Linked DNA regions of Pararhizobium sp. A13. The protein of the gene in region 1 interacts with the protein of each later gene in a pairwise test. Links are inferred from orthologs where the notes say so. Each region holds a gene or a part of one and is shown on either strand. Other genes may lie near its edges. The genes, in order: ccmE and WI754_RS03585.

Evidence for each region.
Region 2: the proteins of ccmE (region 1) and WI754_RS03585 interact in binary tests that used the Escherichia coli proteins (3 or more experiments, as listed by UniProt). The link is inferred for Pararhizobium sp. A13 from one-to-one orthologs.

What each region holds. Positions count from the first base shown.
Region 1 is NZ_CP149510.1:2,354,292-2,357,583, reverse strand. The notes cover bases 12-2,991. They hold ccmE (cytochrome c maturation protein CcmE), read right to left. Parts: upstream 1,738-2,991; coding sequence 1,285-1,737; downstream 12-1,284. Other genes in these bases: WI754_RS11465 (hypothetical protein), read right to left, coding at 2,985-2,991; ccmI (c-type cytochrome biogenesis protein CcmI), read right to left, coding at 1,734-2,888; WI754_RS11480 (heme lyase CcmF/NrfE family subunit), read right to left, coding at 12-1,288. In the rest of the region: more of WI754_RS11480, read right to left, coding at 1-11; more of WI754_RS11465, read right to left, coding at 2,992-3,292. UniProt on the Escherichia coli protein: Heme chaperone required for the biogenesis of c-type cytochromes. Transiently binds heme delivered by CcmC and transfers the heme to apo-cytochromes in a process facilitated by CcmF and CcmH.
Region 2 is NZ_CP149510.1:745,860-749,064, reverse strand. Bases 9-2,901 are described here. They hold WI754_RS03585 (heme ABC transporter permease), read left to right. Parts: upstream 9-1,020; coding sequence 1,021-1,782; downstream 1,783-2,901. Other genes in these bases: WI754_RS03570 (DUF2585 domain-containing protein), read right to left, coding at 2,779-2,901; WI754_RS03575 (DsbE family thiol:disulfide interchange protein), read left to right, coding at 1,952-2,548; ccmD (heme exporter protein CcmD), read left to right, coding at 1,785-1,955; ccmB (heme exporter protein CcmB), read left to right, coding at 301-960. Outside these bases: more of WI754_RS03570, read right to left, coding at 2,902-3,205. UniProt on the Escherichia coli protein: Required for the export of heme to the periplasm for the biogenesis of c-type cytochromes.

The DNA.
Region 1 (3,292 bases):
CCACCGCCGCGAAGAGCCGCTGTCCAGCCCCCAGCAGGTCGCCGCGCTTCCAGGCCAGCAACGGCCCGAACGGCACCGCCAGGAGCAGCGGCAGCATCAACAGCCCGAACGTCATGTTGAAGAAGGGTGGTCCGACCGAGATTTTCGAGCCCGTCAGCGCTTCCAGCACCAGCGGATAGAGCGTACCGGTCAAAACGGTGGCTGCGGCCGTCGTCAGGATCAGGTTGTTGAGAACCAGTGCGCCCTCGCGCGAAATCGGCGCGAACAGACCGCCCGCCTTGAGACGCGCGGCGCGGAACGCGAACAGCGAGAAGGCGCCGCCAATGAAAAGGATCAGAATGACCAGAATGAAGACGCCGCGCGTCGGATCGGTCGCAAAGGCGTGAACCGAGGTGAGCACGCCGGAGCGGACAAGGAACGTGCCGAGCAGCGACATCGAGAAGGTCATGATCGCAAGCAGCACGGTCCAGATCTTCAGCGCCTCGCGCTTCTCCATCACCAGCGCGGAGTGAAGCAGCGCGGTCCCGGCAAGCCAGGGAATGAAGGAGGCGTTCTCTACAGGGTCCCAGAACCACCAACCGCCCCAGCCAAGCTCATAATAGGCCCAGTAGGATCCCATCGCGATTCCCGCCGTCAGGCAGGTCCAGGCAGCCAGCGTCCAGGGCCGCACCCAGCGCGCCCAGGCCGCATCGATGCGCCCCTCGATCAGGGCCGCCACAGCAAAGGAGAAACAGACGGAAAATCCGACATAGCCGAGGTAAAGCAAGGGTGGATGGATAGCGAGGCCGATATCCTGCAACACCGGATTGAGATCTCTCCCCTCGCCCGGCGCGTCGATGAGCCGGTTGAAGGGGTTCGACGTCAACAGGATGAACAGCGAGAAGGCGCTGGCAATCCAGGCCTGAACGGCAAGCACATTGGCCTTCAACGTGTCAGGCAGGTTATCCCCAAACACCGCGACCAGGGCCGAAAAGAAGGTGAGGATCAGCATCCACAGCAGCATCGAGCCTTCGTGGTTTCCCCAGACACCGGAAAACTTGTAGATCAGCGGGATCTGCGAATGCGAATTCTCCCAGACGTTCTGGACGGAAAAATCCGACGTCACATGGGCATAGGTCAGAACGCCGAAAGAGAGGGCGACGAGCAGGAAGGTCGCCTTGGCCGCGACCGTGCCGATCTCCATCAGGGCCCGGTCGCCACGCACCGCGCCGAAAACAGGCATGATCGCCTGCAACACCGACACGCCAAGCGCCAGAACCAGCGCATAATGACCGAACTCGATGATCATTGGATATTTTCCTTGCCCCCGAGCGACACGCCCTGCGCCTTCAACCGGTCCGCCACGTCCTTCGGCATATAGGTCTCGTCATGCTTGGCGAGCACCGTATCGGCCACGAAAACCGGGCTGCCGGCCGCAAACGCACCTTCGGCGACGACGCCCTGCCCCTCGCGGAAGAGATCCGGAAGAATGCCCGTGTAAGTCACCGGCACACGTTCGAGCGTATCGGTAACGCTGAAACTCACCGTCATGCCATCGCCGCGCTTGACCGACCCCGCCTCGACCAGCCCGCCCAGCCGAATGCGGGTGCCCGGTGCCAGATGCGCCTTGGCGAGATCGCCGGGAACGTAGAAATAGGCAACTGCCTGGCTGAAGGCGAACATCACCAGAAGCACGGCCGCGATGATGAAGCTGACGCCGCCGCCGATGATCGCCAGACGCTTCTGCTTGCGGGTCACTTCACGCCTCCATCGGCCGTCAGGCCAAGTTCGCCTGCCAAAGCCAGCAATTGTTTGCCCTGCTCGCCCTCGGCCGGGAAGGCACTCAAACCTTGTTTCAAGGCCTCGGCGGCCTTCTCTTTCTGACCGAGCACTGAATAGGAACGGATGATCCGCATCCATCCTTCGAAATTCTTCGGATCGTCCTTCAGTTTTTCGGCAAGGCTCTCCACCATACCCTCGATCATAGCATTCCGGTCGCCGGCATTCATGGTCTGCGCTGCCGCGACGTCGTCGGCCGTAGGACCGCCCAATGCGCTCCCCGCCTGATCCGCGGAGGGTGCTGCGCCATCGCCCTTGAGGCTGGCGATATGTTCATTGACCAGCGGCAGCCACGGCGCATCGGCTGGCGATGCCTTGACGATCTGCTGGAACGCCGCGAGCGCTTCCGGCGCCTTGCCTTCCTGTTTCAAGGCAAGCGCCAGATAGAATTGCGCGCGTGGGTCGTTCGGCTCGATCGCCAGCGATTTGCGCAGCGCCTCCTGCGCCTCGTTGGTGATCAAGCCGCCAGAAATCGCGATCAGGCTTTCGGCATAGCCGCCGAGACGCGCGGGCGTCGGCCCGAGAATCCGAAGCGCATTGCGGAAAGCTGCGGCAGCATCCTCGATCCTGCCGCTGCGATAATAAATCGGTGCCAGAACATCCCAACCTGCTCCGTCTTCCGGATTGGCGACAAGCTGCTGCTCGGCCCGCGCGATCAGGATATTCATGTCATCGCCCGGGTTCGCCAGGCGCGCAGCGAGCGGCGCATCCGGTACGTCCGGATTTCCCGTGCGTAGGTAAAGACAGAGGCCAATGGCAGGCAGGATAAGAATGACGGCGAGCTGCGCCAGCCGGTTGCCCCGCCGCGCTGGCTGAGCGGGTCCCGCGGCCTTCACCGCGTCCGTCGCCGCAAGCAGCCGGCGCGCCACCTCGGCGCGCGCAAATTCCGCGTCCTCGCCGGAAATCAGGCCATTTTTCTCGTCGCGCTTCAGCTCCTCGAGCTGGTCGCGATAGACTTCGACGTCATGGGATTGCGGAACCTCTGCGCCGGCGGCGGCACGTAGCAGCGGAAGCAGCAGGACAGCGGCAACAGCCGCCGTCAGGGTGGCAACAAGGATCCAGAACAGCATGTGCGCTCAATTACTATGCGGACAACGCCATTCCAATCGGAAAACGGGAAATGACGGAAATTTGAGGCGTTTCGCCGCAACATCGCGCGGATCGTGTCAGGTCAGCGGTGTCCAGGTGCCATTCGGGTTGCGGCAGGCGGCGCCGCGCGCGACGCTGTCCTGCCCTTTGATCGTCACCGTGTGGCTGTATTGGCGGCAGTTCTGCGAACCGACCTGGTAGGGTGCGGCGGCAACGACGGAACCGCTGATGCCCGATCCCTCCCAGACGACCGGCTGGCCGCCACGTGCCACTTCCAAGGCACGGTATTCCGCCTCGAGTGCCCGCTGGCGATCGGCCTTACTGATCGAAAGCCCCGCGGTGCGCCCGATCACCCCGCCACCAAGGGCAGCGATATAGGAAGCGG
Region 2 (3,205 bases), 1.6 Mb from region 1 along the record:
TATCGAGTTTGCCGCAATCACCCCCTTCTGCCCTGTCGGGCATCTCCCCCTCAAGGGGGGAGATCGGCTGGCGCTCTCCCGTGCCATCACCCCTCATCCGGCCTTTTGGGCCACCCTCTTCTCCTCGTTGGGGAGAAGAGGGTGGCTGCGGCAAGCCCACGGAGAAATCCCCACGTCTCGTATCAACGAAACATTGGGTTCGAAGGAGCCGCGGCAAACTCCCTCTTCTCCCCAGCGGGGAGAAGGTGGCCCCAAGGGCCGGATGAGGGGGGCTTTGCATCTTGGTTCGGAGTTCAATGCATGACCTCTCTCTTCCTCCGCGACCTCAAACTCGCCATGCGCGCCGGCGGCGGGGCGTTGATCGGCGTGTTGTTCTTCATGACGGTCGTCGCCGTCGTTCCGTTTGCCGTCGGCCCCGATCTCAATCTTTTGTCGCGGATCGGGCCGGCGATCCTGTGGATTGGCGCTCTGCTTGCCTCGCTGCTCGGGCTCGACCGGTTGTTCCAGGCGGAGCGCGAGGATGGCTCGCTGGACCTGATGCTGATGCAGGAAACGCCGCTGGTGCTGACCGTGCTGGTGAAGTGCCTGGCGCACTGGACGGCGACCGGCCTGCCGCTGGTGATCGCCTCGCCACTGCTGGGGCTGTTCATGAACATGAACGAGCTTGCGATCGGCGCGACCATGCTGACGCTGCTTGCCGGCACGCCTGCCATCACCCTCATCGGGGCTGCCGGTGCTGCCGTTGCGGTGACGCTGCCGCGCGGCGGTCTGCTGGTGTCGATCCTGGTCCTGCCGCTTGCCATCCCCGTCCTGATCTTCGGGGTCAGCGCTGCCTATGCGGCCGTCGAGGATCCCGCGCCGTTCTTGCCGCCTTTGCTGATATTGATCGCAATTACGCTGTTCTTCGCCGTGATCGGACCGCTTTCGGCGGCATTGGCGCTGCGATCCGCGTCGGACTGACGCAAATGTGATCGAAACGTCTTCATTGAAGAGAGAGGCCTTCGGCGTTAAAGAAGCATCATGAGCGAAAACAGTCTGGCCATCCGCAAATTCAGCGACCTTGCCAATCCCACCCGGTTTCTTGGCCTGGCGGCGCGCGTGCTGCCGTGGCTGGCCGCGCTGACTGCGGCATTTTTCGCGGTTGGCCTCTACCTCTCCTTCACCACCGAGGGCGATTACCAGCAGGGCGAGACGGTACGCATCATGTATGTGCATGTGCCTGCCGCCTGGCTGTCGATGATGTGCTACACGGTGATGGCGGTCTCGGCGCTCGGGACGCTGGTCTGGCGGCATCCGCTGGCCGATGTTTCTGCCCGCGCCGCAGCGCCCATCGGCGCCTGCTTCACGTTTCTCGCGCTCGTCACAGGTTCGCTCTGGGGCAAGCCGATGTGGGGGACGTGGTGGGTCTGGGACGCGCGGCTGACCTCTGTTTTCGTGCTGTTCCTGATGTATCTCGGGCTGATCGCGCTCAACCGGGCGATGGACGATCCGGGCAAGGCGGCCAAGGTGTCGGCCGTCTTGATCCTCGTCGGTTTCGTCAATATCCCGATCATCAAGTTCTCGGTCGAATGGTGGAACACCCTGCATCAGCCGGCGAGTGTTCTCAGGCTCGGCGGCTCGGCCATTGATCCGGAGTTTTTAGCGCCGCTGCTGGTGATGGCGGTTGCCTTCACGCTGCTGTTCTTCACCCTACACATCGCCGCGATGCGCAACGAAATCTGGCGCCGCCGGGTGACCTCGATGCGCCGGCAGGCGGCCCGCAGCGCCGGCCGGGAGGTCTGATCATGATGACCCATACGGCCTACGTCGCCGCCAGCTATGGCGTCGCCGCCGTTACGGTGGCGGTCCTTATCCTTTGGGTATGGGCCGACGGGCGCGCCCGCCGCCGCGAATTACGGGCGCTGGATGATGCCGGCATCCGTCGTCGTTCGGCGCAGCCGGGAGAGGCGCAATGAGCGTCGAGACGGAAAATGCCCGGCCGGGGAAGATGCGCATCGTCTTTGCGGCTCTCCCGCTTTTGATCTTTGCCGGGTTGGCGGCGATTTTCTGGAGCCAGCTCGATTCCGGACGGGATATCAGCGAAATTCCGTCCGCGTTGATTGGCACCAAGGCACCGTCGCTGGACCTGCCGCCGCTTGAAGGCGCTGCCTTCAAGGGTGCTGCCATGCCGGCGCTGACCGATGCGGCGGTCAAGGGTAAACTGACGCTGGTCAATGTCTGGGCGTCCTGGTGCGTGCCCTGTCGCGAGGAAAACCCGATCATCCTCGAGCTGGCCAAGGATCCCCGGCTGACGGTGGTCGGGATCAACTACAAGGACCAGACCGAAAACGCGCTCAGGTTCCTCGGCGAACTCGGCAATCCGTTTTCGGCGATCGGCGTCGATCCGCGCGGCAAGGCGGCGATCGACTGGGGCGTTTATGGAATCCCGGAATCCTATCTGGTCGATGCGTCGGGGACCATCGTCTACAAGCGGGTAGGACCGTTTGACGAGCGCAGCCTGAAGGAAGGGCTTTATCCGGCGATCGAGAAGGCCGCGGCTGCGAAGTAGCAGCCATGCCGCTAAGGACGTCAGGCATTCCTTTTTCCCTCATTACCGGGCTTGTCCCGGTAATCCAGCCACGCGATGTCCATCGCGTGAAAGAGCCTTTGCCCAAGGACTTGGGCGCGCCGGATCCCGGCCACAAGGGCGAGGATGAGGGGAGAATGGGGCGTCCTCTGGGTAGCACAGTCGGGTTTTGCCGGCCGGTAGCTCTGCCAGGCTTGCGTTCGATCACGCTTTCAAAGAACCGGGACTGCGAGCACGCTCTGCGCGCCGCCTTGCCAAGCCTTCACTGCCTCCAGCGGATAAACCAGCATCAGCACGTTCAAGGTCAGGTTATCGCGGATCAGCCAGCCGGTGAAAATCTCGAAGAAGATGGCGATGGCAACCGTGGCTGCAACCGGCGCGCGCCAGGCAAACAGGAAGCCGAGCGCCATGAAGGCGGTGTCCATCACCGAATTCAGGATGCTGTCGCCGTAATAATCGAGCGAGATCGTCGCGGTGCGGTAACGGTCGATGATGATGGGCGAGTTTTCCAGTAGTTCCCAGCCGACCTCGATCACCAGTGCCAGAAGCAGCTTGGCGGCGATCGGCTTGCGGCGCAGCAGGAGATGGGCAAGGCCGTAGAACAGGAAGCCGTGGATGATGTGCGAGGGGGTGTACCAG